Regions from separate parts of the Gudongella ferriphila genome, predicted to be linked through region 1. Evidence: riboswitches for the same ligand, from Rfam matches in the RefSeq annotation. Region 1 holds a riboswitch; each other region holds the start of a gene.
The links. Region 1 has a riboswitch for cyclic di-GMP ahead of ACKVDP_RS11745 (hypothetical protein). Riboswitches for the same ligand answer to the same signal wherever they lie in the genome.
Positions count from the first base shown of each region.

Region 2: it holds a riboswitch for cyclic di-GMP, as region 1 does, so the genes downstream of both, ACKVDP_RS05050 (SpaA isopeptide-forming pilin-related protein) here and ACKVDP_RS11745 (hypothetical protein) in region 1, are expected to answer to the same signal.
Region 3: it holds a riboswitch for cyclic di-GMP, as region 1 does, so the genes downstream of both, ACKVDP_RS05130 (S-layer homology domain-containing protein) here and ACKVDP_RS11745 (hypothetical protein) in region 1, are expected to answer to the same signal.

Region 1 is NZ_JBJXRK010000029.1:20,151-30,841, forward strand. It holds gene ACKVDP_RS11705 (GGDEF domain-containing protein) at 1-789, opposite strand, end outside; gene ACKVDP_RS11710 (LDCC motif putative metal-binding protein) at 926-1,042, opposite strand; gene ACKVDP_RS11715 (sensor histidine kinase) at 1,055-2,413, opposite strand; gene ACKVDP_RS11720 (response regulator transcription factor) at 2,410-3,096, opposite strand; gene ACKVDP_RS11725 (hypothetical protein) at 3,114-3,494, opposite strand; gene ACKVDP_RS11730 (SHOCT domain-containing protein) at 3,500-3,745, opposite strand; gene ACKVDP_RS11735 (SHOCT domain-containing protein) at 3,759-3,941, opposite strand; gene ACKVDP_RS11740 (DMT family transporter) at 4,060-4,983, opposite strand; cyclic di-GMP riboswitch class II at 5,210-5,293, shown strand; gene ACKVDP_RS11745 (hypothetical protein) at 5,600-8,224, shown strand; partial or broken gene ACKVDP_RS11750 (hypothetical protein) at 8,850-10,691, shown strand, end outside.
Region 2 is NZ_JBJXRK010000005.1:12,398-23,088, forward strand. It holds gene ACKVDP_RS05035 (stalk domain-containing protein) at 1-960, shown strand, start outside; gene ACKVDP_RS05040 (S-layer homology domain-containing protein) at 1,094-3,601, shown strand; gene ACKVDP_RS05045 (5'-nucleotidase C-terminal domain-containing protein) at 3,724-5,742, shown strand; gene ACKVDP_RS05050 (SpaA isopeptide-forming pilin-related protein) at 5,799-7,856, opposite strand; cyclic di-GMP riboswitch class I at 8,025-8,111, opposite strand; cyclic di-GMP riboswitch class I at 8,195-8,279, opposite strand; gene ACKVDP_RS05055 (5'-nucleotidase C-terminal domain-containing protein) at 8,425-10,125, shown strand; gene ACKVDP_RS05060 (DUF1659 domain-containing protein) at 10,246-10,467, shown strand; gene ACKVDP_RS05065 (DUF2922 domain-containing protein) at 10,502-10,691, shown strand, end outside.
Region 3 is NZ_JBJXRK010000005.1:30,630-41,147, forward strand. It holds gene ACKVDP_RS05090 (polysaccharide biosynthesis protein) at 1-1,771, shown strand, start outside; gene ACKVDP_RS05095 (YveK family protein) at 1,805-2,479, shown strand; gene ACKVDP_RS05100 (CpsD/CapB family tyrosine-protein kinase) at 2,482-3,225, shown strand; gene ACKVDP_RS05105 (tyrosine-protein phosphatase) at 3,222-4,013, shown strand; gene ACKVDP_RS05110 (mechanosensitive ion channel family protein) at 4,094-4,888, shown strand; gene ACKVDP_RS05115 (copper amine oxidase N-terminal domain-containing protein) at 5,015-5,992, shown strand; gene ACKVDP_RS05120 (hypothetical protein) at 6,116-7,048, shown strand; gene ACKVDP_RS05125 (GGDEF domain-containing protein) at 7,143-7,700, shown strand; gene ACKVDP_RS05130 (S-layer homology domain-containing protein) at 7,754-8,761, opposite strand; cyclic di-GMP riboswitch class I at 8,890-8,963, opposite strand; gene ACKVDP_RS05135 (M20/M25/M40 family metallo-hydrolase) at 9,372-10,518, shown strand, end outside.

The DNA.
Region 1 (10,691 bases):
CTTAAACTGATCCAAATCAGCAAATATCAATCCGAACACCTCATCTCTGGAGATTCTTCTGGTGACATCCTCCATCATGGCCTCCCTGTTTCCCAGTCTTGTCAGAGGATCCCTTCGAACTCTTCTACCTATGGATTCAGCATCCTTGCTGGATTTTACAAAGGAGCTTGCAAGCTGCAATGATAATGTGGATATCAATATCAACAAAGTAGGCTCAACCATCTCACTGAAGAGGGAATGTCCGTATACATATGAAAAGTTCATTAGGAAAAGAATGCTGACTGTCGAGATGCTAAGTGTCATAAGGATATTCACAGATAGCTTGTCCATGTTTCTTATTGTATATATGAATTTTTCACTCATAAACCTGAAATATGTACTGTAGGTAATCAAATAGAAGGCTGTCTGGATAATAAGTGAGTTAAGCTGAAGATTATCCGGATCTATCTGATATGCAATTCTATGGGAAATGATGTAGATAAAGATAGTGTACACCCATGCAGTTGCCATTATGGTGAGTGTATTCCTGGCAGGCTGATCCGTAAGGAACCTGAGAGGAATGTAGTAAACCAGTGTAAATACAAGGTAGAGTCCATCACCATTAAACAGGTATCCTTTTGGTACCACAGATGCCACTGCATAAAAGGCTGCTATAAAAAGCAAGGTTACAAAAAACAGCACACCCAAAGTCGCTCTCATGCCCTTTTTTAGCCTAGAGCTCTTCAAAGTCAGATGCATATTTGCAGCCAGCATTTGTAAAACCAGTAGAATCTTAATAAACAACAGCATTTGGGGCCCTCCTAGTTGGATTTGAAACTGCTTATCTCTATTATACTCTACTGGGATATTATTACCAAGAAAATTTCACTGATAATCGAAAAATGGTGCTCCCTTTACCTGGAGCACCATTTTTAATTTACTTGGCTTATTTCTGTGTCTTGTTTAGACTGCAGCAATCCAACTTCCTGTTTCCAAACTGACTTTCATTGGCCCTTGCAAGCTTCTCTATAAATTCATTCAGCTTTTTCTTGAACTTTTTCATCTAATCTCTCCCTTAATCTGCAGGCAGCTCAATGATGAACCTGCTGCCCTTTCCTTTCTCAGACTGCACGGATATTCGTCCCCCAAGCTGTCTTAGGTTCTCTGCAGCAACATACAGCCCGATACCTTCTCCACTTTTTCCTGAATCACCTTCTCCACTGTAGTATGCATTGAATATCTTATCCCTATCCTTTTCAGGGATTCCAACACCTGTATCCATTATTTCAATACCCAGCCTCCCATCCTGCATTCCATAACTAATTTCAACCCTGCCGCCTTCCTCGGTGTACTTGTAGGCATTTGTCATGATGTTATATATTGCCTGGCTAAGCATGTACCTGTCTGTACTTATGGTCCTCTTATCATTTGTAAGGAGGTTAAGCTGAACTCCCTTTCTGGAATACTGAGGCTTAAGTCCCGCCATTATTTTTCTGATCAGCTGATTTAGCTCCACCTCTTCAAACTTTATTTCACCCTTGGTGGATTCAGCATCTATGAGCTCACTCATGTTTGAGATTATGGCAGTTATGTTTTGTATCTGATCCTCCAGTATATTTATCTCCTCCTGGTCCACTTCAACCATGCCATCCTCAATCGCCTCCAGATGGGTCTTCAGTATGGTCAAGGGAGTTCTGGTCTGATGGATCAGCTGGTCCGTCAGTTCCTTCCTGCTCTTTTGTCTGAGCTTCAGCCTTACATTCAGGTCATCAAGGGTCTCCCTGATGCTTGTTATCTCCTGTATAAATGATTTCTCCACAGGCGACGGATTCCCCTCCTGTATTGCGGTTGCCTGACTGGCAGTTTTCTTTAGCTCCCCAGCCATGCGCCCACTGATCAGAAAGCCCACGACAATTGCTATAAGGAGGGCTATCAGGGCTGAAAATACGCTGTTCCTAATCAAGGCTGATTTAAACAGCAGCGCCCCGGATGTATTTTCCGTGGAACCGAATCTTGTAATCTCAAGATTCCCGACCAGCTCACCATTGGATGTTACCTGGTACATGAACTCCTTCGCGGAATTGCTTGTGAACCTTTCATACATTCTGCTGTTCATCATATGTCCACCCATCATTGGTATGTCAGCTCTAACATCCACAAGCTGTCTACCCTCAGTATCCAGAAGCCTGATCCTTACAATCGGCTCTATGAGGTGCGAGCTCAATTCCCTGCTCATCTGTGAATAGGAAAGATCCTCCCTCTCCAGGGCAGCCCTTGTATATTCAATGATCTGCTCTGTGTGGTTCTCGTAGCTTTCATCAAGGTAGTCCACAAAGTACCGGTCAGTAAGGGATGTCAGTATGGTTGCATTTAATCCAACAGACAGCACAACCACTAGGACCATCACAATAAGGAGAAGCTTTCTTATGGTCATGCCCCTTCACCTCCGAACTGGTAGCCAACCCCGTACTTTGTCACTATATATTCTGGATTCCTTGGGTCATCCTCTATCTTTCTTCTCAACCTTTTTATATGGGTGTCGATTGTCCTGTCATAGCCATCGTAATCGTGACCGAAGGACTTCTCAATTAGCTGTTCCCTTGTTAGAATCAAGCCTTTGTTCTTCATAAAGGTATGAAGTAGCTTGTACTCGGCTGATGTGATCTCGAGTTCCCCCTGGCCCTTCAATAGCCTCATGCTCCTTGTATAAAGCCTCAGGTCGCCAACTGCCAGAACCACCTCGTTTGATTCATTGTATACTCTTCTGAGCAAAACCTCTATCCGCTTCATCAGCTCCCTGGGGCTGAAGGGCTTGACAACATAGTCATCCGCACCCAGCTCAAAGCCCTTTATCCTGTCTGCTTCCTGCTCACGGGCTGTTAGCATGATGGCAGGGATATCGGATGTTTTTCTGATCTCCTGAAGGACCTGGAATCCATCTATTCCAGGCAGCATGATATCAAGGACCGCAAGGTGGTAGGCCGCTTGGGAGAAAAGCTCCAATGCTTCAAATCCGTCCTTTGCAATGTCATATTTGTAGCCGTTTTTGTTAAGGTATTTTGCCACTATGGAGCTGATTTCCTCCTGGTCCTCCACAAGAAGTATTTTGAAATCCATCACTTCACCCTCAATCTCTATCTCTCTATGATCTCATCCCTGTAGTAATATCCATGACATCCCCTGAAATAGCCCTGATTTTCATCAAAGTCTTCCCAAAGGGGAAAGTCTCCGTCTTCATAATATCTCCACATTGGATGGTTAGGATATTGATACCCTCTGTATGGCCATGCATTCACATCTTCCTGGTCTTCCACAGGTGCTCTGTATCCTTCATCATCCCAGTAGGGATTCATGTAGCCTCTACCAGGCATTCTTCCCCTATAGTATTCATCCTGCTGGTCATCGTTGTAGTAGCCTCCAAAGCCCATGGCATAGGTGTTATACTTCATAAACACTCCACCTGCTGTAAATACAACTGCAAATATCAATAGAACCGCTATTGTTTTTTTCATCATCACATCTACTTCCTTTCCAAAATATTTTTCTTTGCCAAATACTCTTCCTCGGTTATTTCGCCTCTGACAAACCTATCCTTCAATGTCTCCAGATAGGAATCATCCCTGTTGCTTCTGTTTCTTGACCTGATCCAAAGAATAAGTGCAACTGCACCCACCAGCAGACCAATGCCAATCAAAAGGTCCCAGCCTCCGAAGAAGCCGCAGCAATTTCCCAATCCAAATCTATAAAAGCCCCTGTTAAACATCATGATTCATCCCCCCTTATTTTCTCAAAACTTCCTTCATTCTAATATATTCCTCTTCGTCGATTTCTCCATTTACAAACCTTTCCTTTAGCTTGTCCTCAGGACCATTGCCTCTTACTGGTCCCTTACCAACAGGATTATCTCCTGTTACAAGGTAGTAGACAGCAACCCCAATAAGCAAGGCTACAATTATCATCATCACGATTCCCCCTCGTCTGTTTTTATCTTTATCTTAATTATGGGACACAAATGTGACCTAATTATGACATATTGGTTTTTCACACAAAAAAACGGCCCTTGGGCCGTAATTTTCTAAGCTATTCACTAATGGCGTTCTTTTTGCTGTTTCTGCCTATGATGTTATCACCCTGGGAAATCAGCATTCCCGCAAGCATAAGAAAGGCTCCAAAGTATCCCCTCAGTGACATGATCTCCCCTAGAAGGACCGCTCCCCCAAGAGCCGCAAACACCGCTTCGGTGCTTAATGCAATGGCTGCATGGGAAGGTTTTGCATGCCTTTGGGCCACAACCTGCAGTGTATAGGCAACACCAACTGACATCAAGCCTCCGTAAAGTATCGGGACTCCTGCGCTTAAGATATTTGCAACCTGGATATCCTCAAACACAAGCGCAACCATAAGGCTCAACAAGGAGCAGGTAGCAAACTGTGCCGATGAAAGCTTCAGGGTGTTGACCTTTGAGGCAAAGTGTCCTATCACAAGGATGTGGGTTGCCCAGAAGAAGGCTCCAATAAGCTGTAAAAGGTCTCCAAACTGGATGGTCAAATCCTCGTTGATGCTAAGGAAGTATAATCCTATTGCAGCTACGATTGCTCCAACCCAGATAAATCCATTGGATTTCTGCTTTATAAAGAGACCCAATATGGGCACAAGTACTATGTATAGGCTTGTAATAAAGCCGGCCTTACCTGCAGTTGTATAGATCAGACCAACCTGCTGGAGGGCTGCAGCTGTGAAAAGAACGCTGCCAGCAATCATTCCGTACATGAAAATCTTCCTAGTGTCATTCTCGCCCGCATCCTCAGCTATTCCCTTCCTTTTGTTGGACCCCTCCACAAAATATATCACAGGTATAAGGGAAAGGCTTCCCAGTGCGAACCTTAATGCATTGAAGGTGAATGCCCCCAGATAGTCCATTCCAATCCTCTGTGCCACAAAGGCCAACCCCCATATTGCAGCTGTCAAAAGCAGCAAGAGACTTGATCTCAATTCCTTGGTCATTGTCATATCCCCCAGTTTTAGCTATTTTTATCCTATTCCCTCTTTTCATTGTACAGGAAGTGTAAATTTATTTCTACCCCCTAAAACTGCATGAAGGTTTCTTGCATAATAATTACGTTTTCAAAACAAAATCTTGAAAACTTTTTAACGATTTATAGTGGTAGTTTATGAAATTAGGGGTATATTATTAGCGAGATATGTTATTATGTAAAAACTGAAGTACATAAACTATATGGAGGCATTGATTAGGGGGGATTACTATGGACGCTTTCCCCCTTATGAGCCAATAGCGTAACCGACCAAGATGGTCGGTTTTTTTGTGTATAATATATTAAACAAACCTCAAAAAATGAAGGAACCCGGAGAGCCTGGTCAGCATAGCCGGATTCCTGCAACATCCAATCCTCGCTAAAGGTCTGTTTGTTGTGTCTATATTATACTATTTTAGCCATTTTAAATCAATCATAAATCTAAAACTTAAGGAGGTGTTGCGGATGATGGGTTGCATAAGCAAATAAATTACGAGGAGGTGATTGGATAACAATTGATTAGTTTCAAACTTAATAGAAATTCCCTTAATTGATGGTAACGAAATATATTTTGAGGAGGAAAAATGATGAAACCGAGAAAATGGTCTTCAATTTTACTGGCTTTGACCATGATATTGGCACTGATTCCGGCAAATGCATTTGCAGAGCCCGAGCCAATAGTCGAACCTAACTTTGGATTTGTTCCAAACTCTGGTGAAGCAAGTGTATCAAAGGTTGACTTGGTCAATAAAACTGAAGTTGCCAGGTATTACACTCAACCACGTGTAAGCCCGACAGCAGATTACAACTGGCGTACCTCACGTATTGCCATGGACGCTTACGGCAATGCCTGGGTGCTTAATACAGGTGCAGATGGCGTTAATCTTCAAGGTTCAGTTGTTAGAATTCAAGCAGATACTACAGGCTTGACAACACATGCCTACCCTGACCCAGTGCTTGCATTCGGTACAGACGAAGCTGTCAAGGTATTCAATGTTGGTGGACTTGGTGATATGCCAAGGGCAATTGCTATAGACGAGGATGGATATATTTGGATAGGCTTCTACAGCAGCGGAGCGTTGATGAAGTTTGAATTTGACGGAACAGACTTAAATCAAGTAGGAGAAACAATAGTTACAAATCCAAAGTTAAATTTCTATGAAATGAAATTCGCACCTGATGGGATGCTCTATATCTCAAGCAGAAACTCTACACCTACTAGAAGTGGAGATTATGGAGTTTGGAGCTTTAACCCAAACAATGGTGAATTTACTGAAGAATGGAATGTAGACTCTCCATACTCATTACTTATCGACCCTGATTCAGGTCAGGTGTATGCAACAAGCTATAGTAATGTATTATGGATTAAGGGAACAGGTACTGTGGCTATCTCAGGAGCACAGAACCTTCGTGGTATGTCATTTAACGGACTGGGCAAAATCTGGATAGCAAGCACAACTGCAGGATCCGGTGGAAATCGGGTCTGCTGGTATGACATTGGAGCTGGCACAAGTGGATATATTACATTGCCTATCGGTACAACACCAGTTGGTGTTGGAATGGATGAGGCTGGCTTGATGTGGGCAGTTTGCCGTACTGATGGAGATACATCAGGTGGTTACTTGGTAGCATTTGATCCTCATGATGGAAGTCCTGAGGGCTCAATCAAGGTCGGCTACAGACCATATGCCTATGGTGACTTTGTAATGCCAGTACCAAGGTATTGCATCGAAGGTACCAAAACAGAAGACTTTTACACTGGACTTAAAACAAGAGTTCCATTGGAAGACTGGTCAATCTATCTGTATGATCGTACATTAGACCCAGGTGAAATACCAGGTGTTGCAACAGAAGGATTGCTGGCTTCCACAATGACAGATGAGTTTGGCGACTACAAGTTCTGCGGCCTAGTTGCAGGAACCTATTATGTATACGAGATGTTTGATGACTGCTATGGGCCATTTGATCCAATCAGCGGTATGATAGAGGTTACTCTACCTGATGATGGTAATGATGGCAATGCAGTGGACCAGGATTTTGTAAACAGACGAGGCAAAATCCAAGGTATAAAATTTAAAGATACTCTTGGAACTGGTACTACCCTATCAGGTTGGGAAATCTTGCTTTACAAGGGAGAACCAGCCGTTGGTGAACCGAATAAAGCTGATGCTTTCAAGTGGACAACTACTGATAGCAATGGTTTCTATTTCTTCGATCTTCTATGCCCAGACACATATTTTGTATATGAGTTAATGCAGGATGGTTGGGTACAAACATATCCGACCGAGGGATTCTGGACAGTTGAACTCGCTGCTGGTGTTAGGGCAACAGGTAAGCATTTTGTGAACGAAGAAGAAGAATTCTTTGACCTGTGCGGCTTCAAGTATGGTCTTGACTATGCTGGCTTCATGGATGATCCATGGCCAACTGACAATCCTCTTCCTGGATGGACAATAATCCTTGAAAGATTTGAGGATGATGAGTGGGTTGAAATCGATAGAGATGTAACCAACTCATTAGGCAAATACTGCTTCCTTGATCTTCCTGCAGGAGAGTACAGATTGTCAGAAGAGGCAGATGGTGAGAAGGATGGATTCTGGATGATGAATGGCAAGTACTGGCTTCAAGTAGGCCCAGAGGACAAATATATATTTGCCAGCTTGCCTGAAGATGGAATGGAATGTGGCGATTGTGGCGAAATTTCAATTGACTGCATATGCCCACCACCTCCAGTAGAAAAATCATTTGACTTCTACAACCTGTGCCACACTGATGAGACCGCCTGGATGTTTGGTGACATTCTTCACTCAGATTTGGGTATCCCTGCTCAGAATTGGGGCTGGAGCTTAGGATTGGGTATTGTTGAGCAAAGTACAGATCCATATCCAATTGAAGAAAATGTACCAATCTACGCAGGTGCAGCCCAAAACGATATCACAAAAGGATACCTGATAGGTCATCTTGATATCTGGTGGAATGGTACTGATGTTGAGATTAGAAATGTAGACATTGATGAGAATATAGTTGAAATGAATATGATGGTATGGATCGGAAATACAGAGTTGCCACTGTTTAGAGGCGCAATGACCAATGCACCTGGTAAACTTATAATTGATCCTGCTATCGATTACAGTAAACCAGTATTTGTGGCAGTTCACTTTGATTCATATGTACCATGTGGATTTCCACATCCAGAAGTAATGCCAGAATAGTAGGAATCAGATATCAGCAAATAGATGCAGTAGTCTTAAGAGGGTTGGAAGCCAGGTTTCCAACCCTCTTAACTTTAGATCAGCTCAAAACAACTCTAATTTTAGTCATCACATTTTATTGAGAAGGCAATGTGTAGTATTTTTGTAATTTTTACAATAAATTCATATTCAAGGTAGAGTAATGAAGTTTTATGGGGGTATAGTATAACTGAAATATAGTATTTTTGGTGGCCGTGATTAAAGGGAATTATTATGGACGCTTTTCCTTTTATGAGCCAATAGCGTAACCGACCTTTTGGTCGGTTTTTGTAGTTTTTGAGACCCTGTTTTTATGGGAATCGATTCTAAATAGAGAAGGAATCCGGGGTGCCTGGACAGCTATACCGGATTCCTGCAACTTCCAATCCTATGTATAGGTTTGGCTTGTTGTGCTTTTACTATACCATATTTAGCCTTTTACAATCAATTGAATATACATAAAATTCAAGGAGGTGGTGCGTATGTTGGGGTGTAGAAGCAAAATACTTTGTAAGGAGGTGAGATAATAGAACATTCGACAATAAATCTTGACTAGTTTTCCCATAATTAATGGTAAAAATAATTTCTACAAGAAAGGAGAATTTATATGTATGCGAGCATGGTAAAGCGTAGCACGAATAAATTTCGGCTGATTTTTATAGTTACGCTTGCAATGGTACTGCAGCTTCTAATGCCAATGTCGCTTGTTTACGCAGGTGACAACGACCTGTTCCCTCATGCCTTCAACATCGGCCAAAACTTCAACAACAATGGCTGGAGCTCTGGTAATGCAGGAAAAACCTATGAAGAGGGTGAATGGGTTTCATTCATTACCAGGATAGACAATGTTGTCTGGGATCAGAATTCGTCATCAGCGCTGGATAGAGTTGGTACTGAATTTACTTTCTATCAGGACAGCAGTGTGGCTAAGGATGGTAAGGGATCAGTGTTCTTTGACCTTGTCAGAAACATTTCTGTAAGTACAGACCCGACTGTCTTTACCAACAACTACGGATTCCCTGATATGAATGGTAATCCTTACCCAATAACAGATAGGGATACTGCGAACATTGCACAGAATGAGGACAATGAGTATATTTTTAGTAGCTTTAGCAAAATAGATCTTTCTGAACAAGAAATCAAGGAGCAAATCAATATCTCTGCTGCATATGCAAAAGGTCAATCTACAGATATAATAGGTAGCAGATTTGACACAACAAGGGTTTGGTATGTTACCAGGGATCAGATACTTGATGCATTGGAGCTTGAAGAAGCAGATCCAAAACCTGGCACAATCTATGTATATTATCAGATGCACCTTGCAAGATCATTCCTTTGGAACAGCTTGGGAGACCTTGACGGAGACCCAATGACACCTGATGTTCCACTTATAAATGTTTATTCAGAAGAGACAGCACCTCCCTATGACTGGGGTGGATGGCTATACACTGAGGACTTCCTTGGTATGACAACATCCTATGGCGCTGGACTTTACAGTAACGGATCACCTTCCAACTCACAGACCTATTTCAGAACAGCAGGTGGTTCAACTGCAGGAGCAAAGACCTTGCCGATGCCAAGCGTTGGGATTCCTGAAGCAAGAATATCCGGATACAAATTCAATGACTTAAATAATAACGAAATATGGGATCCGGGCGAGCCCCCAATTGAAGGCTGGCCAATTACAATTAGATTTGACCTGTATGATATTCACAATGTGGAAAAAACAATAATGACAGATTCCAATGGATACTTCCTTTTCGATCACCTGTCATACAACTTTGTCTATGAGATCACAGAAGGAGTCATGGAGGGCTACACCCAGTCATATCCAACGCTCTCTTCAATGGGAGAAGGAATGTATGTTGACCCTTCAGGTCCATCCTACAACCGAGATACTTCCTGGTGGAAGGTACCATTTGATGTTACGGAGGACAGCTCCTACGACGAAATGGACAGGGCTGATATAGGTTGGAGTGCAAAACCTGGTATCAACAACACTTCAATAACCAATGCAAACTTTGGAAATACCAGAGGTGGTTACCTGAAGCTGATCAAGACATGGTCTGGTTATCCAGATGGCTTTGATGACTTCCCTGATGAAGTGACTGGAACCATCACCGGCCCTTACGGATACGATGAAACATTTACGATTGAACCTGATGAATTTGGTGTTTGGGAGGAAATCATTGGTCCATTGCCTCCTGGTGAATACACCATTGATGAGGATGATGTTTTAGGCTGGAGCACTACACTAAATCCTGCCGATGGCAAGGTTGATGTAACTGCTGGTACCGAGGCTCAGGCTGCAAGCATCAGCATAATAAACAGCTTGGATAAGGGCTATCTGAAGATCGTCAAGACATGGTCTGGTTATCCAGATGGCTTTGATGACTTCCCTGATGAAGTGACTGGAACCATCACCGGCCCTTACGGATACGATGAAACA
Region 2 (10,691 bases), on a different contig from region 1:
GTTCTTATGCTTACTATGGCATTCTCAACAACAGGCTTTGCAGCTTGGATGGGCAAGACCATTGAAGCTCAGTACAGAAATGTTACAATCTTTGTAAACAATCAGTATAAGCAGGCAACAGACGTAAATGGCAAGGTAATTGAGCCGTTCATCTACGAGGGAACAACCTATGTACCGCTAAGGGGAATAAGCCAGATGCTTGGGTATGAGGTTAGTTTTAATCCACAGACCTACAGGATTGACATCACAGGGAGTGGAGTGGATCCCTCAGCTCAGTATGAGATTCTGATTCTCCAGGCTAGAATAGCTGAATTGGAAGCGAAGTTGGAGGAAAAATCATCATATAGCCTCGATGATATGCAAAAAGATTTGAATGATGACTATACAAGGTTCACAAGAAATGTGAGCATTGATGAGATTATCCTTAAAGGCAAGACGGATGATATTGAAATACGAGTTTATGTAAATCTTAATACCAATGCAGCTGTAGATTACTGGAAAAATGCTTATGATGATGGTGATGTTAAGTCAACAATCCAAAAAATGGTAGACGATGTATTGGATCAGTTCCCTGATGCAGATATTGAGGGATATGTTGAAGATGACTTTGATGATAGCAAGTTGGCAACATTTACTGTGAGCTCAAGAGGCGTAGTTTCAATAAGTAAATCATCAAGTACTTCCAGTACAACTTTAAGTGATTTAGTAGATTATCTTGAGGATGAATATGTTGGATTTGGAGGTATAGAAGAAATAAAAGCATATGGATCGACTACAGGAACAATATTTCTTGATGTGTTCGTTTATAAGAGAGACTGGGATAGATTAAGTTCTGGAGATCAAGAGGACCTAATGGATGATATAATTTACGATGTTGAGTATGATTTCCCAAAAGCAACTATAGATGGATTAATAATCGATAATGACACAGAAAAAACATTAGATACTTTTAAAAATTAATAATTATTAGAAATGCCTGGAAATATTTCCAGGCATTTCTAATTTATGTACTTACAATGACTCATATCTGATAACTTGTCAGTTGAATGGGTATATTAGAACTGTGATGTATAGATAAAGGAGGATTGATATTATGAACAAAAAGATATTATCCCTGGTGCTGGCACTGGTAATGGTTCTTGGATCATTTGGATTTGTAAGCGCACAGACAGGGAACCAGAAGGTGGACTGGCTTATTGAGGAAGGACTTGTATTGGGGGATGCAGGAGGCTACAGGCTTAATGACCCAATCAGGAGATCTGAGGTTGCAGCCATGGTTGCAAGGGCACTTGATGCAGAGTCAGCATCGGAGTTGCTTAAGGGAATACCTTGCGCATTCTCAGATGTACCATTGAGCCATTGGGCAAACGGGTACATCAACTACTCTACAAGCATGCAGTATGTTAACGGTTATCCTGATGGAACCTTCGGACCTGACAGGAATATCTCCTATGCGGAGATCATAACAATTCTTGTAAGGACAACAGAAGCAGAGGTTAATACAACTGGATTTACCGGCGAACAGTGGGCAACTCCATACATTATCGAAGCTATTGAGCAGGGCATAACACAAGGAGTGACAGTTCCAGACAGCAACTACAATGCTGCTGCCACCAGGGAAAAGGTCTTTGAGATGGTGTACAATACCGTTATGAAGAGACTGATGGCCGAGAGAGAGGTCTACAAGGCTATAGTTGTGGAAAATGAAAGAGTCGGAAACCTGGATGAAAATGAAGTGGCTGTGGTAATTCTTGGTGAGGGAACAAATTCTCCTGAGGCAGAATTGAGATTTGAGAAGGATGATGAAGTGACACTTCTTCTGACAAGTGGCATGGATCCGGAAATGCTCCTTGGAAAGGTTGTCGATGTAACAATTGACAAGGATGACAACCTTGTTGGTGCTGTAGTTGATGGTAGCTATGATTACTACACCGGTCCATTTGCAGCCATGGACCTTGAGATTATGCTAAGTACCGGTGACTACTTTGATGTTATTGAGGAAGCCAGCTCATCTAGGTCTATTGAGCAGCTTTATGGTGTCTACCTGAACGAGGAGGCATACGATTATCTTGATTATGTTGAGGATAATGACAGCTCAGACGGAACCTTGGATGGCGCCTTTGTAGCTGAGTTTGCAAGGGTAACAGTCAAGGGAGATGTTGTTTTCTTCATTGAGGCATATATGTTTGAAGACATTGCACCTGTAATTGATGTTGAGGATGATGGGGAAGAGATAATGGTATGGACTGATTACCCATCAGCAGATGAAGATTCATATTTCCTGGATCATGTAGTTGGGTTTGAGGCTGGCGACTTCTTTGAAATGGAGCTGTCAGAGGTTAAAGCGGGAGATGTGGTTCATGTATACGATGGCTATGCCATTGTAAGGACAGATGGAGAGTTTACTGGTGAATACGAGAGAATCAGGGAGTCAAGTGATGTATTCTACGTGGAGATCGACGATGAGTTATTCCAGATAAGGGCTACTAACAACAAGAGACCTGTCTATACCATTAATGGGTCCAACTTCTTTACACTGATGGACATCAATGCAGCTGATGATCTGATATTTCTTGAGGATGATGAGGTTAGGTTCTTGCTGGATGTAAATGACTCTCTTCAGCTTATAAGTGGACAAATTGAAGTATCAGAAAAGATGATTCTTGTAAGTGACTCTGGAACAAGAGACCTGGATGTACTTCTTATGGATGGAAGCGAGGAAAGCTACAGAACGGACAACTTCTCAGTGCTGCTTAGACGAAACCCTTCCGGATCTGCTGGACTTGACGATTTTACAAGAGGATCAGTGGGATACCTCATTTATGATGGAAGCCTGATTGACAGGTTGGTAAGGATAGCTACACCAGAATATATTGAAGCAAACGCTGAGAATGTCCTGAAGGACTCAAGGGGTAGGCTTGAGATTGATCAGAGCAGAATGACAATTGCAACTGAATCCAAAATCTATGACTTCACCTCAAAAACAAACGTGTTTATTGTAAATACGGAGGCTGATGTTGCCACCAGAATTGACAATATATCAATAAGGGAACTTATGGATACAATAGACAGCGATAGTGAACTGAGGGCTCTTGTGATCACAAACAAGGACATTACAGATATGAACCTTGGAAATAAAATTTCTGTTGGAAGTTCAGACAGTACCGCCCACACAATAGTGTTCACTGACTTCGTGCTTGATGATGAATTTGTGGATGTTGAGATACTCCTGCTTGAGTACGCATTCAACCCTTCAAGGGACGATGAGATCACTGGAACGAACGCAGAAGGGGATTCAGTGGATTTTGATGTGGCTGATTTTGCAGTTCTTCCCTCAATGAGCACAGATGAGCTTGTTGAGCTTGTTCTTGAGGATGGGAAGGTAATTGCTGCAAATGTTCTTTTGGATTCTGACAGTGTGAGATTTGAGGTGACATCAATAAGCACAAGAAATGAGAGAATATCACTTGATGGCGAGGAGTTCTGGCTTGCACCTGATTACATGGTGTTTGGAGACTCTTCGGTAAGGTCCGGTGACACGGTTTCAGTTGTCTTCAACCCTGAGATTGATATTGAGGTTGAGATAATATTTGTAAGGTAGATGATATAGAGAAGGAGGTGGAGCTTTTGCTCCATCTTTTTTCTTGTTAAATGTTTAATTCTTGCAGTAGGGGTAGAATTATAGTGTAGGCCAATAAACTATGTATAAGGAGGAATGTTTTGATGTATTTCAACAAAAAGCTACTTAGCATTGCCCTTGCTTTGGTAATGGTTCTCAGTGCCTTTGTAATGCCCGCCGGGGCTTTTGCAGATGGGCATGAAGTCACCATAACCATTGTGGGAACAACCGACTTGCATGCAAATATCTACAACTATTCCTACGAGGATGGTGTGGATGTTGAGGACAGGGGAATGGCAAAGGTATACTCGGTCATTCAGGCAATCAGGGAGGAAAATCCAAACACATTGCTGGTGGACAACGGTGACACCGTTCAAGGTACAATCCTTTCAGACGACCTGTACAACACAAGATTGGACCTTGCACATCCGGTTATTGATGTGATGAACTTCATGGGGTATGACGCAATGGTTCTTGGAAACCACGAGTTCAACTTCGGACTTGACCTGGTTGACAAGATTGTTGATGAGGCAGAATTCCCAATACTTGGAGCAAATGTGAAATATTCCCACAGCGGTGATTACTTGACTGGTATTCCTTATGTAATCAAGGAGATTGCCGGAGTAAAGGTTGGAATCCTTGGAATTACAAATCCAAACATCCCAAGATGGGACGGACCAAAGGTAACGGAGCTGGAATTCATTTATCCTGCCGATTCAGTGGGAGAGCATATTGAAATGATGAAGGATGAGGGAGCAGACCTAATATTTGTAACCTCACACATAGGCTATGAGGAGGAGTATGAAGGCTCTGGGGATGGAGCGGAGATTTTCGTGGAAAAATATCCTGAGATAGCAGGAGTACTTACGGGACATGCACATGTCACTGAAAGCCAGAAGGTTGGAAACACACTTGTAGGAGCCGCAAGGGATGCAGGAAGACAGGTAGTGAGATTTGACTTTGACCTTGCTATGGAGGACGATGTATGGATTATTGATGACAGCAGAGTTCAGGTAATTGATGTTGCGGAGTATACAGCAAGTGAAGAGCTGAGGGAATATGCAGCTGAGTACCATCAGAACACACTAGATTTCCTTGTGGATGTAATAGGACAGGTAGAGGAGGATTTTGCACCTCCATCTGAAATTCCTGGAATTCCAGAGGCGCAGATAAGAGATACAGGTGTAATGGACCTGATTAATATCGCACAGCTTGAGGCCACAGGAGCGGATGTTGCAGGAGCAGCACTTTTCAGCCAGAATTCAAATCTGAGAATGGGGGATGTAACCTACGCCGACATATTTGAGATCTACAAGTATCCCAATACTCTTATCGGTATTGAGGTAACAGGGGCAGAATTGAAGGATTACATGGAGTGGTCAGCAAGCTACTACAACACCTATGCACCTGGTGACATCAACATAAGCTTCAACCCCAACATAAGGGGCTACAACTACGACATGTTCCAGGGAGTGGACTACAAGGTGGATATAACAAAGCCCGCTGGCGAGAGGATAGTTGACCTCATGTTTGAAGGTGAGCCTGTAATGCCAGAGGATACACTTAAGCTTGCCATAAACAACTACAGATACGGTGGCCTGAAGAGTATGGGAATCATCAGTGGAGAGCCATATTTTGAGTCTGATCCAAAATCACTTAGAAGCTATATTGCAGATTATATTGCTGAAAACACCCCTATTGCACCAGTGGTTGACAACAACTGGGAGGTTGTAGGTGCTGATCTTGATCATCCTCTAAGACCATATCTTATTGAAGAGATAAAGGCTGGAAATCTTGAGCTTCCTGTATCAGAGGATGGAAGAAGCTACAATGCCAAGGCGATAAATGCGGATGATATGATAATGCAGGGCTTGATTCCAGATGAGGTTCTAGCCGAGTATGGAATTGAAGTTGCCCCGATGGAGCCTGCACCTGAACCGGTTCCAGAGCCTACACCTGAACCACCAAAGGATGATATTGAGTATATAGTCAAGCCTGGGGACTGGCTGTCCAAGATTGGAATGGCTTATGGTGTTGACTGGAAGGTATTGGCTGAGTACAATGAACTTTCAAACCCAAATCTGATCTTCCCGGGACAGAAGATTATGATACCAAGAAACTAATAATTACAATAAAAGGAGGTTTCCCTCGAGGGAAACCTCCTATTGAGTGCTCCTAGTTAAAATCTTTTCTTCTTAAGAAACAATCCCAGTGCCATGAAAGCTGCTCCAAATCCTGCAAATACTGCTGGGTCGGAAGCTCCAGTTCTTGGAAGTGTTGCAAGTGGTGTTACTTCTTCCACAACCTCAACTTCTGGTTCTTCTTCAACAACTATTTCTGGTTCAGGTTCTGGGACAACTGTTGTTTCTGGCAATACCTCGGTAATTATTTCCTCTTCCTCTTCTTCAGGCTCTGGTCTAGGTCTAGGTGGTCTGTCATCATCCTCGTCATCCTGTGGTGGACGGAGTCTGTTGATAAATTCAACTTCCTCGGAGGAAGCATCTTCAACCTCCACCTCAAGATTATTGTTTGAGAAAAGTCTGAAGTCACTGTTGATTCTGACCTCCCTAACTCTGTAGAGACCATCCTCAAGATCATCAAAGGTAACGGTTCCATTGCCAAGGATTGATTTTTCTTCCTTTACCTCCCACTCTTCATCATCATTGAACATTTGAAGTTCGAAGTAGAATCTTGTGCTGCTGCTAATCCCGTTTCCAAATCTGTTCTGAACGACTTTGGTTACTTCGATTTCTCCTAGCTCAGGAGGTGGAGGAGTATCGTCCTCTCTTACATTTGTGAACATTACTTCATCCACATCCCCATTAGTTTCAAGAGTGGTTGTTTGTGGATTGTCAGTATCCTCATGAAGCATATATCCATCTGGAATATTTATTTCTGTAATCCTATATTCACCTAGTGGTAAATCTGTTAGTTTTTCAAATTCTCCACCTTTTAGGATAATAGGACTTTCATCGATTTCAACCCAATCAAATCCTTCATCATCATTTGCAACCTTTATTTCAATCTTGAATGTGAAATTGGTGTTGTCATCAGTTATTTCTTCGCCTTCCTCGTCAACCAATGCTTTGGATATCTCTATTTCTCCTAGTTCAGGAGGAGGTGGTGGTGCTTCTTCCAAAACATTTATCAACCAGATTACTTCCTGTCCAGTAGATTCAATTTCAATTGTTACTGTGTCCTTGTAGACCAAACCATCAAAATCATTTAAGACAGTATAGTTCTTGTTTCCTGATGTGGCAAAGATTGGATCTCCGTAAGTTTTACCTTCATGATCAATCTTTGTTTCTGAAAGTGTATAGGTTCCAAATGGAAGATCATCAAATACTACATGCTCACCATTTTCGTCTGGTTCGTTGATGGTTTTCTCTTCGTCATAATCATTTGGACCAGTCAGTCTTACTGTAAACTTACCGCCGTCAAGGGCTCCAACTATGCTTCCATTTTCCTTCATGATTCTCTTGTGAACAATAAGGCTTCCAAGTTCTTCATCTTCAGGAACCTTGCTGTTTTCAAAGCCAATCCTTACAAGTCCTTCTTCATCTTCTTCAACAGTTACGGTTACATCCTTTTCAGGAGTGTAGATTTCCTTCTGATCATTTGTAAGAAGCTCGACTACATCGTAGGTGCCTGGCTCAACATCCTCAAACAGTGCATATCCACTACTGTTAGTTGTGACAGGGCCATATTTTGTTTCATCATTTTGCTGTAATACAAACTTAAATCCTGCAAGGCTCTCTTCATCTTCCATGTCATCAATGGATTTCTCCACTCTCACATCAGCCTTCTCTGGTGGAGGAGGTGGGATAATCTCATCCAGTTCGAATGAATAATGGGATATTCCATAGGGTTCGTAGGGTTCATTTCCATTTTCATTCAAGGGTGCTGTAAGCCCAGATTCACTTGATCCCAAGTTTGTGTAAACTCTGTACATGGGGCCTCCTTTTATGGAAACCAGATCAAGTGACAGATTATTGGTCTCAAAGCTTAGCTCATCTCCAGATACCTTGAACTTAACCCAGTAGTCCGTAGGACCATCAACATTATTGCCATCCTCATCAAAATACCAAGTACTGGATTTGTTTGAATTTTCCTTGTAGGTGTAGCTGTCATTGCCCTCATAATCAATATACTCCGGCACAGCAAAGGATACATGCATGCTCAGTATCATCGAGAAAGCTATTAGAAACGTAAGCAGCTTGCTATACTTTCTCATCATTATTCTCACTCCTTTTCTTGTTTTTAGACTCTACGCTTGTGAGTCTATGTATCGCTTGTGCATGCAGTGGTGTTGCTTGAAATATTTATGTCTTCTTAATTCAACAGTTCATTTCCCATAGGCTTCATCTCCTTATAGTTATCCAAACAAAAAGCCGCTATGGATTAACATAGCAGCTGAACGGCCATACCCGATGTGGGCTGTAGACTTCAAGCTTTGCGCCCCTGACTTTCGACAGGTTTGCCTTTGTATGCTGTAGGCTTAATATTGATTTGGCAAATACATCCCAACACTTACAATTATTTCCTGATTGAATACGAAAAGCTGCCATGCTTTCACATAGCAGCTGAACTATCATAGCCAGATGGCTGTAGACTTCGAGCTTTGCGCCCCCTGCTTTCACAAGGTTTGCCTTTTTATGTTTCTCTCTTTACCTATTTATACCACCTATTTAAATGGCTAAACAAACATATTATTAAAACATATATTTAAAAAGGTTGGTAAAACGTTGTCATCAGGGGTATATAGTTATTGCGCATTAAAAAGATAAATTAAAGGAGGAGAGACAATGTTGAGAAACAAAAGAATCATCGGTATGGTAATGTCATTTGTACTGGTTCTTGGTCTGATGATAATGCCAGCCACGGCTTCATTCGCTGACGGACATGAGACCCTGACGATTGTCCATGTTAATGATGTACATGGAAGACTTGAAGAGAATGATTTTGACGGCACATTGGGTTATCCAAAGATGAAGACCTTCCTGGATGGATTGAAGGAAGAGAATCCAAACCTTCTGTTGCTTCATGCAGGAGACTCATTCCACGGTACGATCCCTGCCAACCTGACTGAGGGGGAGGCGGTTGTAGAGGTGATGAATGCCATGGAATTCGATGCAATGGTACCAGGTAACCATGATTTCAACTTTGGCTACGAAAGACTGCTTGAACTTAAGGCAATGGCCGAGTTCGACATTCTCGGGGCCAATGTGGTCAAGGAAGACGGAACCTCAGACTTTGACCCATACATGGTATATGAGATGGAGAATGGAATGAGAGTTGGAGTGTTCGGTATAGCCACCGAGGGGACCAAGACAAAGTCACATCCCAACAATACAATAGGAATAGAGTTCGCTGATGTTATCGAGACGGGAAATGCAGCTGTTGAGGCTCTTACCGAGATGGAGGTTGACCTTATAGTCGCACTTATACACCTTGGGATTGACGGATCGTCAGTTGACACAGCCTACACCCTGGCAGACAATGTTGAAGGCATAGACCTTATAGTGGATGGTCACAGCCATCATGTTACAGGCGAGGAGAGAAATGGTGCATATATTGTACAGGCTGGAAACTATTTGAGCCACATTGGAGTTGTAAAGGTATCCATGGTTGATGGAGTACCGGTATTCGAATCGACCCAACATCCGTATGAAGACCTTAAGGGGCTTGTGGCAGATGAGTATATAGCTGGATTGATTGAGGAAACCACTGCACCAATCGAGGAGATGCAGGAGGAGGTAGTAGGAAGCACTACTGTAGCCCTTGACGGTCTGAGAGACAATGTTAGATCAGGTGAAACAAACCTGGGTAATCTTATCACCGATGCCATGATAGTTGCATCAGGAGCGGATGTTGCCCTTACAAATGGTGGTGGAATCAGGGCAAGCATTGAAGCGGGAGATATTACCCTAGGTGATGTATTGACTGCATTCCCATTCACAAATGTATTAACAAACATTGAAGTGACCGGAGCAGAGCTTATGGCAGCTTTGGAGCATGGAGTCAAGGACTACCCTGCTACAGCTGGACACTTCCCACATGTAAGTGGAATGAGCTATATCTTTGATCCAAACCAGGAGGTGGGATCAAGAATAACCCAGCTTATGATAGGTGAAGAGCCTGTTGACATGGAAGCAACCTATACACTGGTAACAAATGACTTCCTTGCTGCAGGTGGAGACGGCTACACAATGTTCGAAGGCAAGGAAATCCTTGCATACTCAGGTCTTCTTTCAGAGGTTCTTGAAGCTTATCTAAGAGCTAATCCTGAGGTAAGCCCGGCAATAGAAGGCAGAATAGTTGCCCTTCCATTGGTTGAGACTCCCGAGCCAGCACCAGCTGACATAGCCTATACAGTTAAGTCAGGAGACTGGTTGTCCAAGATTGGTAGAGCATATGGAGTGGACTGGAGAGTTCTTGCAGAGTATAACAGCCTTGCAAATCCACATCTGATCTTCCCAGGCCAGATTATAATGATACCACAATAGAAAACAACCATAGTATATCTGAGGGGCGAGAGCCCCTCTAATTTTTTTGTCTTTTTTTGAATCTGCATAGGTACATTTTCCTCCCTTATGCAATGTAATAGGTAGAAGGGAGGTGAGACAATGGCGATAGAAGTTATGGCGGAAAAGAGAACCTTGAAGCTTGAGCTGGATGCCGGGATGGTAGACGGCAAACAGAGGATTTCTTCAAAATCCTACAGCAATGTCAAGCTGGATGCTACGGATGACAATATCCATGCATCTGGAGAGGCATTGGCAGGACTGCAGGAGCTTCCACTTATGAAGGTCAAGAAGGTGGAGGAATCTGTAATCACAAATGTTTAGTAAACGTAGGCTTTTCTAACAAGGGGGTGAAAGGATGGTAAAGACAAAGCTAGAAATGGACTTTCTGGATGATCAGAACAAGAATTACAGGATCAGCATCAATGAACCAAGAGCTGATATTACGGACATGGAGGTTTTTGCAGTAATGGATACACTTCTTGGTGCTGGGATTTTTCAGTCTAGAAACGGCGATTTGGTCGAAAAAGTGGGAGCAAGGGTTGTAA
Region 3 (10,518 bases), on a different contig from region 1:
TGCTTTCTTTTTATCCCTGTACACTAGATTTGACTCGATTTTCTATGATGGATACCTGGACTTCTATTTAAGCAGGGTGATACCGGTTACCCTGCTTAAGCTTGCAATTTTTTATTTATTTAATTTTTACAGAAGTCTTTGGGAATTTGCCAGTATAGATGAGTTGATTGAAATCTTTTTTGGAGTGTCAATCGCAAACCTAGCCACAATGATAGCTATTGCATTAACGGGAGACCAATTGCCTAACTCCATGTTCTTGAGCATAGGCATATTTGAGCTGATCCTAATTGGAGGAGTAAGGTTTGCCTATAGAAGCATACGAAGACTCAAGTCGGGCTTTTCCAGGAACAAGGGATTGAAGAGGGTAATGATAGTTGGTGCTGGTGCAGCTGGGGTCATGATACTTAAAGAGCTTCGAAACCACAAGGACTTTTCAATGGTTCCTGTGGCTTTTATTGATGATAATCCTGACAAGATTGGAAGCGTCATCAATGGTGTTAAGGTTATTGGAGGGAGATCCTCAATTCAGGAATCAGCAGAAAAGCTTAAGGTAGATGAAATCATAATTGCAGTACCATCGGCCAGCAACAAGGATAGAAAGGAAATTATCAACATTTGCAAGAATACAAGGGCTAAAACAAAAATACTCCCTGGGATGTACGAGCTCATTGGAGGCAAGGTCAGCATTTCCAATATTAGAGATGTGCAGATCGAAGACCTGCTGGGCAGGGAGGAGGTCAAGCTTGATCTTGAGGAGCTGACAGGCTTTGTCAATGGCAAGGTTGTCATGATAACAGGGGGCGGTGGATCCATTGGATCTGAGCTGGCAAGACAGGTCGTCAAGTATAAGCCCAGGAAGCTTATTCTTGTTGACGTATATGAAAACGCCCTGTACGACTTCCAACAGGAGCTAAAGAGAAGCACATTCGCCTTGGATTTTGAAGCGATTATACTCTCGGTAAGGGACAAGGTTGCCATTGACAAGGCCTTTGAGAAGATAAGGCCACAGATTGTCTTCCACGCAGCAGCGCACAAGCATGTGCCATTGATGGAAAGAAGTCCCGATGAAGCCATCAAGAACAATGTATTTGGCACCTTGAATGTTGTCAGGGCTTCAGACAAGTACAATGTTGAAAAGTTTGTTCTCGTTTCTACTGACAAGGCAGTAAATCCAACAAATGTGATGGGTGCATCCAAAAGGGTTGCAGAAAAGATTGTCAGAGCGTATAATGATGTAAGCAAAACGGACTTTGTGGCAGTTAGATTCGGGAACGTCCTTGGAAGCAATGGAAGCGTCATTCCACTTTTCAAGAGACAGATCGCGGATGGCGGTCCCGTAACCGTTACAGATACAAGAGTTATAAGATACTTTATGACAATCCCAGAAGCCTGTCAGTTGGTGCTTCAGGCAGGGGCCATGGCAAAGGGTGGAGAGATTTTTGTCCTTGATATGGGAGAACCTGTTAAGATTATTGACCTGGCTACGGACCTTATTAAGCTATCCGGCTATGAACCTCATAAGGACATACCTATCGATATTGTTGGGTTAAGGCCTGGAGAGAAGTTATACGAGGAGTTGTTGATAGAGAGTCCTGATATTGAGCAGACAAGGCATGAAAAGATCTATATTGAAGGAACTGAATGCTGCAAGTTTGATGAGATAATTGAAAGGGTTGACGGATTGAGAAAATATCTTGATCGGGATGATTCTGAAAGTCTTAAGGAATACCTGGCAGGATTTGTTGAGGGCTATATACCCTATAAGAAATGATTTGTAAGTCTTTAATTAGGAGGAAGTACCATTATGGAAGAAATAAGTTTACGGGAAATATATTATATACTTAAGAAGAGAATGGGAATGATAATAATACTGCTTATATTATCCCTTGCCATAAGTGCAGTAGTAAGCTTTTACGTACTTGACAAGCAGTATCAGGCCAACACCACATTGATGGTTGGAAGACCTAAGGATTATGTCACTGAAAACAAGCTGGAATATAATGAGCTTCTACTTAACCAAAGACTTGTTTCAACCTACGGAGAGCTTATAAAGACAAGGACTGTGGCAGACAGGGTTATTGAAAACATGGGACTTTCACTGACATACAATCAGTTGAGGGAAAAGCTTAATGTAAGCCTTGTCAAGGACACTGAAATAATAAGAATCTCAGTAATTGACACTGACCCTGTTTTGGCTGCAGAAATTGCCAATGAGACCTCAGAGGTATTCATGGAGACGGTGCAGGAAATCATGAAGGTTGAAAATATCCAGGTTATAGACACGGCCCAGGTTCCTACAGCGCCGATTCAGCCAAGGCCACTGATGAACATTGCAATAGCTGGTGTGCTTGCGGTTATGTTGGGGGTATTCATAGCATTTCTTATTGAGTTTCTGGATACAACGATCAAGACTCCCGAGGATGTTGAAAAGCACCTTGGACTGCCCGTTATTGGATCTATACCTATGGTGGAGGACTAAAAATGGCTAGAAAAAAAAGAACTGAAAGATTATTCTCCCTAGAGGATCCAAAGTCCATTGTTTCAGAGGCATTTAGGACCTTAAGGACAAATATACAGTATGCAAATATAGATAAGGACATAAAATCAATTACCGTAACATCCCCAAGCCAAAGGGAGGGTAAATCAACGGTTAGTGCTAACCTTGCATTCTCATTGGCGGAGTCTGGCAAGAAAACCTTGATTGTTGACTGCGACATGAGAAAGCCAAGGCTTCACAAGCTATTTGGAGTTACGAATCTCGACGGTCTTACCAGGTACCTTATGGGAGAAATTGAAGGAGAGGAAGGGTTTAAGAAGGTCAAGGGAGTAAGCAGCCTTGATGTATTGACCAGCGGTCCCATACCACCGAATCCTGCGGAGCTCCTTGGCTCCAATAGGATGAAGGAATTCCTTGAAAGCCTTGAGGAGTCCTATGACTATATTATCCTTGACAGTCCTCCCATCGGACTGGTCACTGACAGTGCAATAATTTCGACCATAAGCGATGGAACCATACTGGTACTTGAGGTGGGCCAAACTCAAACTGAGGTTGCAAATCATGCAACTGAGCTTTTAAATCAGGTAAACGCTAAAATACTGGGAGTTGTACTAAACAAGATTCCTGTCAAGGGGAACCAGTACTATAACTATAAATATTATCAGTACAATCAATATTATGGGGAAGAGCTTGATAGAAGGGACAGAAAGAAGAGGCGAAACAGATGATTGATTTACATTCCCACATTCTTCCTGAAATAGACGATGGTTCAAAGGATATGGAAATGTCCCTAAGTATGGCCAGACTATATGTGGAAAATGGCTTTGAAAGGGTAGTTGCCACATGCCATTATTTTGGGGAAGGAAAGGGCCCTCAAATTGAGGATCTGGAAATGGCGAAATCAGAGCTGGAAGACATGCTTGACAGGGAAGGAATAGACTTGAAAATTGAGCTTGGCAACGAGCTGTACCTATCACCTGACATTATGGAGAACATACAGTCTGGGAAGGCTCTGTCATTGGCAGGAAGCAGGTATATACTGATTGAGTTGCCAGCAAATGAAGTACCAGATTACACAGAAGACATTCTATATGAAATGCAGATAAAAGGTTATATTCCAATTATTGCCCATCCCGAAAGAAACAGTAAAATAATTAGAAATCCAAACATCCTTTATACCTTGGTGGAGAAGGGGTCAATGGCCCAGTTGAATCTTCACAGTATGACTGGAATGTACGGCAAGGATGTCATGAATACAGCAGCTGCGCTTTTGAAATATAATCTGATTCACTTTGTTGGAACAGATAGCCATTCTGACAGGAGAAGGTCACCGATTGTAAAGAATAGCCTGAAGTTACTTGAAACCAAGGTTGGAAAGGAAAGGTACTTTAGGATAGTGTATCAGAATCCTGAGCTGCTTATCCAAGACAAGGTTATCAATAAGATTAACCCTGAACCGGTTGTTAAACGAGGATTATTAAATGGTCTGATGAATGGACTTTTATCAATAGGCTAAATTTGGAGATATCTGAATTGGCCTTTTTTCTTTGCTAATTTTCCCAGATTTTGGGTATAGGTGTTCAAGGAGGGATGCTTATGGAAAATATACTAAACTCAATGGTAATACCATTTGTAAAAAACGTGGCATTGGCAATTGTAGTACTTTTGGTTGGACTTGCTGTAATCAGAAGGATTGGAGGTATGGTTGGCAAGCAGGTTGAAAAATCAAAGATGGATGACACACTTAAGCCCTTTATGATGTCTCTGGTTGAAGGGATACTTAAGGTTCTTCTGGTTATAAGTGTAATTGGAATTCTTGGAGTTGAGACATCGTCATTTGTAGCTGTACTTGCTGCTGCAGGCTTTGCTGTCGGCCTAGCCTTCCAGGGATCTCTGTCAAACTTTGCAGGAGGGGTTCTGCTCCTTATTGTAAGACCCATCAAGGTTGGTGACTATATTGAAGCCAATGGATTCAGTGGAACGGTTGAAGCCATCCACATACTTAACACAACATTGAAGACACCTGACAACAAGGTAATCTACATTCCAAATGGACAGCTTTCAAACACAAGCATTACAAACTATTCCATTAAGGATACAAGAAGGGTTGACTGGACCTTTGGGGTTGGCTATGAGCAGGACGGAGACAAGGTAAAGAGTGTACTTACGGATATCGTAAATTCACACCCACTTGTACTGAAGGATCCGGAAAGCTTTATCAGAATGAGCAATCACGGTGATAGCGCAGTTGATTTCACAGTAAGGGCATGGGTAAATGCAGCGGACTACTGGACCGTATACTTTGATATCATCGAGACGGTGAAGAAAAGATTCGACCAGGAAGAAATATCGATACCATATCCACAGATGGATATACATATGGAGAAGTAAACATAGGGCAGGGAAACCTGCTCTTTTGTTAACCGTTTTTTAATCCCTTTGTCACTCTTCTGTCACCATTAGAAGGACTCAGCTTGCTATAATGGTCTTGTCAGAATAATTGAGGAGGGAAAACAAATGTTTAGATCTAGAAGAATTGCAGCAGTTGGACTCAGTCTTGCAATGGTTCTTACAGGAGGCTCATTGACCTTTGCAAACGAAATGGAGGAAGCAGAGGTGGTACCAATATCAGCGCCCATTGAAGACCAGGAATTTGAATATATTCGGTTTGATGGAAAGGTTGAGGAAATTGACGCTACAGAGGATTACTTCAGGATACTTGTCAGAAGAGATGTTGAAGAAGGACTGGATGTACTCTATGCATACATCCACGAGGACATGCTCCTTCTAAGTGAAAATAGCATGGAAGAGGCAAGCAGGGAGGATATCCAGGTAGGTATGGAGGTTTCCGTGATCTACCACAAAACCACAGTGATGGCTCTAAGTTATCCACCGCTTCTAGGACCGGACGTAGTGGTTCTACATGATGGAGGCCAGCACTCAACCTATGTTGAGTACTTCGATGAGGACCTTCTGAGTGCAGATGGCTCCCTTGTACTGAACATTTCAGATGAAACAGAAATTGTTGATTTTGAAGGGAATGCCCTTGTGGAAGATGACCTGTATGAGAGGGACCTTGTTGTCTTCTATTCAATAGTCATGACCAGTCATCCAGGTCAGACAAACCCACACAAGATCATTGTGATGCCAGAAAGAGAGACTGAAATGCCTGGGGCTGCCATAGTCCTTACAGAAGAGGTCATAACAACTGACGAAGGTGTAATGATGATTCCACTAAGGATGGTTGCAGAGGAACTTGGCTTTGAAGTTACCTGGAATGGAGAGGAAAAATCCGTTGAGGTTCTAAGGGGTCCAAACTGGTCAACTCTTACTATCGGAAGAAATGTATACAATTTTGCAAAAATGCTAATCAAGCTTGAAGCCGCACCTGTAATAGTTGAAGGAAGCACCTATGTTCCTTTGTCATTTGCAGAGCAGGTTCTCCAGGCCCATGTAGAAATAACAGAAAACAATAGCGTGATAATTTCTGAATAGTTTCTCCTTGTTGTCAGCTGGAATATTACAATAATATTTCAGCTGACCTCTGTTATGATATTACTTTATTGTGATGGGTATCTATATTATGCAAAAGGTTATTTTAAAAAGGAGGTCCTGAAAATGAAAGTTTTAAACCGCGGGTTGGCAATTGTACTTGCGGGAGTATTGATTCTTGGTGGGGGAGCTGCTTTTGCAGTAAGCCCAAATGCTAATCCCAATGCATTGAATAATCCTGCAAGGATCAAGGCCATGGAGAAAACAGGGAATGTAATGGAAGTGATGTCTGGAATTGTGGATGATGTAGACATCAAAATAATTCCCATGGAGAATGGCAATGTTGGATTGATTGAGGGAGAAATAGACCTGAAGACTGGTCAAAATTTTGAAAACTTCAAGGGAAATACAAAGCTTAAGGTTAAATTGAACAATGTAACAGTTAACATTAATGAATATGGAGAGTTCAGTCAACCAATGCCAATGTGGAAAATTGAGCCATTGAGTGTAAGGGTATTTATGGGCAAGGTTCTGGTATATTCCAATGTTGAGGATGACCTGGATGAGATCAGGGATGATAAGGTTCTTGAAAAGGCATTAGCTCAAGCTGAAAGATATTTCACCAGACTGTATAGGAGTCTTGAGGATTTGGATATTGAGGATATTGGATTGGTCAAAAGTGCTAGACATTATTACGATATCCTAGATGAAAGGATAGGCTCTGATGATGATTATAACACCTTGATGGCTAGATACTACAAAATTCTAAGAGATGCAGAGGACGAGATCCAGGATTTACTGGAGGATATGATCTATTGGGATGATGACTTGGATTATGATACTATTGACGAATCATACAAAGGTGAGCTATGGATCCATGATGATCTTGAGGAAGAAATCCTTGTAATTGTGGATTACGTGGATTCAAAAATCGATGATGAAAAGATCAAGATTGAAGAAGATGGCAAGGTTAAGTTTGAAGCTGAAGATGATGAATTTCAGGTTCGAGTAGAGTATGATGGAGTAGAGATAATAAAACTGAGAGAAACTTTTAACTAATTTACCGAATCCCCTCGATTGAGGGGATTTTTTCTGGTAACTCTGTAAAGTGATGGGTATAATACCTTTAAGGGTTATAGGAGGAGGTTGTGCCATGGAATTGTCAAAGGATGTTCTGCTTAAGGAAATTCAGGATTTGCGTGATGAAAACAAGAGGTTGAAGAATCAAATGGAGGAGCTGAACCCAAGGGATAAGTTGACTGGGCTGCTCAACAGGGGTTCACTTTATGAAAGGCTGGAGTATGAGGCGGTTAGAACTGCCAGAGGCCAGTCCTATTTGAGCCTGCTCCTTATCAGGATATCTGACTTCAAAGGCCTTGTGGAGGAACACGGCAGAGACACTATGGATGTTCTAGTCAAGCTAATGGGTCAGGCAATTTCAGAATCAGTAAGATCTGTAGACATTGTTGGAAGATATGAGGATGGTGGATTTCTTCTGCTTCTTCCTGACATACAGCCTAACAAGGGAACTGTTGTTTCTGAAAGACTCAAAAAGGCAATCGACAAGCAGATCAGCCCCATGGGCATAAGGATAAAATACAGCATAGGAGTTAAGCTCTACAGGGATGAGCCCATCAACGAGCTTCTGAATGAAACTGAAAGACTGGCAATGAGCTCCGAGGCTGAAGGGATTGGAAGAGTGCATAGATAGAATATATGCAGGCATAATGAAAGACCGGTGTTTTTCCGGTCTTTTTGTATGCTCTAATTTATAAACATCTGCGTCCAATAGATTCTTCCATTGTCGTTGTAGATTCCTATTCCTATGTTTCCAAAATTCCTGTTCATGATATTCTGTCTGTGGCCCGGTGACTCCATCCATGCCTTTACAACCGCCTCAGGAGTTGGATGGCCCATGGCAATATTTTCACCTGCGTAGCTGTATCTGATTCCAAACTCCTTCATCATTTCAAAGGGAGATCCGTAGTTTGGGGATTCATGTGCAAAGTAGTCATAAATTGCCATGTCCTTGGATTTTTCATATGCAACCCTTGAAAGCTCCACATGCATCTTAAGTGGTGAAAGTCCTTCCTTGGATCTTTCCACGTTTACCAGGTCAAGTACCCTCTGCTCATAGTTGGAGCTTAGGTCTACCTTTGGCAGGGACCTGTACTGCTCGTATTTGATTCTTAAAAGAACTGTAGCTGCCTCGCTTCTTGTAAGGGTGGCATCGCCCCTGAAGGCTCCATCCACATACCCCGTAAGGATCCCACTGGAATACGAGTTAAGGACCGCTGCCTTGATCTCAGGATTTCCAAGGGATGTTACCTGTCTCATATCCTTTATAAGCTGCTCGTATTGTGTTAACTCCGCTTGAGGTCTGTAGTTCTGGTAGTCCAATACATTTGATACAATTCTTGCCATATCATACCTGGATATTGCCGAGTCCGGATTTGAAGAGGTTTCGCTGCATACAATCCCAAGACTTTTGGCTTTAGCTATGTAACCGTCTGCCCAGTGCGTCCCTCTTGATGGGATGTCCTTGTATCCAAGGATGGACATTGTAGACTTTATGAACTCTGCTCTTGTCATTGTGTTTTTTGGTCTGAAGGTATTGTCAGGATAACCCTGAATGGCACCTTCCCTTACCAGAACATATACATTGTCGCGGAACCAGTCTGTGGAATTAACGTCCCTGAACTCAGCTGCCTCTGCTGTAAATGGCTGTATAACTATTATTAAGGCCAGAATAAGGCCAAGAATCTTTCTCATTTAGTATCCTCCTAAAGTTTTTAAATGGGCTGAAAGTGATTTCAGCTTCACTAGTATTAATATCATATGAGCAAACAAAAAACAAATACAATTAAAGGCCAGAAAAATCCTGCATCATAAACTCTCCTTTCGGTAGCTGGCTGCCTTTACAGGCCCTCTAGCTTTGCGTCCCTGCCTCACGGTAGGTTTGCCTTTATCGGCGACAGTATACAAAAGGACTCGCCTTTGTGTATTTGTCATACTTGTTATCATAAATATTCATTTTTCACATTCATTATATCACTAAGGAAAATAAAATCAATTATGTAAACTAAATGTAACAAAAAAGTAACAAAAGGGGAAAGACAATTCACAATTCTCAATTCACTATGCAAAATTGGTTAGAGATGCCAGTCAGGGTACAAGACTTTTCGCAAGACTCAGAGTGACAAGCAAACAGTAATCATTAGTGAAAACTAAGGATCTTGGACCTGAAAATATATCCCTTAAATGGCTTTTAATTGAGAACTGTGAACTGTGAATCGTGAATTATTATGACACAGCTAATCTTGCAAAGCAATCTTAGCTGTGTCATAATTAAGCCATAACACTTTAACGGAGGTTGTTGCCAATGTACTTAAATTGCTTTGATGAAGTCAAAAATATCACCAGAGACCTTGTAAAGATTCCAAGTATTGTAAGGGCAGGGGGAGAAAGTGATGTAGCCAAATGGATTTATGACTACTACATGAATCTGGACTACTTCAAAAATAATCCAGGTCAGGTTGTGTTCCAGGAGACCTTGAACGACGAGGTCACAAGGCACAATGCAATCGCCCTTGTAAAGGGAACAAAGGGAGAATCAAACAGGACTGTAATACTAATGGGCCACATTGACACCGTAGGGGTGGATGACTACGGAACAAACTGGAAGGCTGCCTTTGATCCAGAAAAACTGCCGGAAGTCCTAAGGGGTATGAATGTGTCCCAGGAGGTTCTTCAGGATATTGAATCAGGGGAGTACATGTTTGGCCGAGGAGCCCTTGACATGAAGGCCGGTGTTGCAGGACACATGTACCTTATAAAATATTTTGCCGAGAATCCGGGAGAGCTTGACGGAAACCTGATTGCAATTGCAGAGTGTGACGAGGAGGACAACTCCCACGGGATAATATCAGCCCTGAAAATACTTAAGCAGTGGAAAGAGGAGCATAATCTGGAGTATGTGGCAGCCATAAATGCTGATTACTCCACACCATACCACAAGAAGGATGAAAACAGATATGTTTACTTTGGTACAATAGGGAAGCTTCTGCCGTCCTTCTATGTGACAGGAAAGGAGACCCACGTAGGGGATTCCTTTGGAGGATTTAATCCGAACACCCTGGTGGCTGAAATCACAAGAAAGATCGACCTTAATCCAGAGCTTTGCGACGAGGCCCAGGGTGAGGTTACAGTGCCTCCAACTAGCCTGAAGCAGACTGACACCAAGGTTGGTTACACTGTCCAGACCCCCCTTGCAGCCTATAGCTACTACAATTTCTTTACACACAGCATGAGTCCAAAGGATGTTATCCTTAAGATGAAGGAGAAGGCAGAGGAGGCATTTGAAGAGGTGCTCCAGAGAATGGATGCTTCCTACAGAAAATACTGCCAGATGGGCGGACACACCTACACGCCATTTACATACAAGACCAGGGTATACACCTGGGAGGAGTTCTACAATGAGCTCATAACAATACACGGGGAAAAATTCAAGCTTGCAATCAGGAATTTTG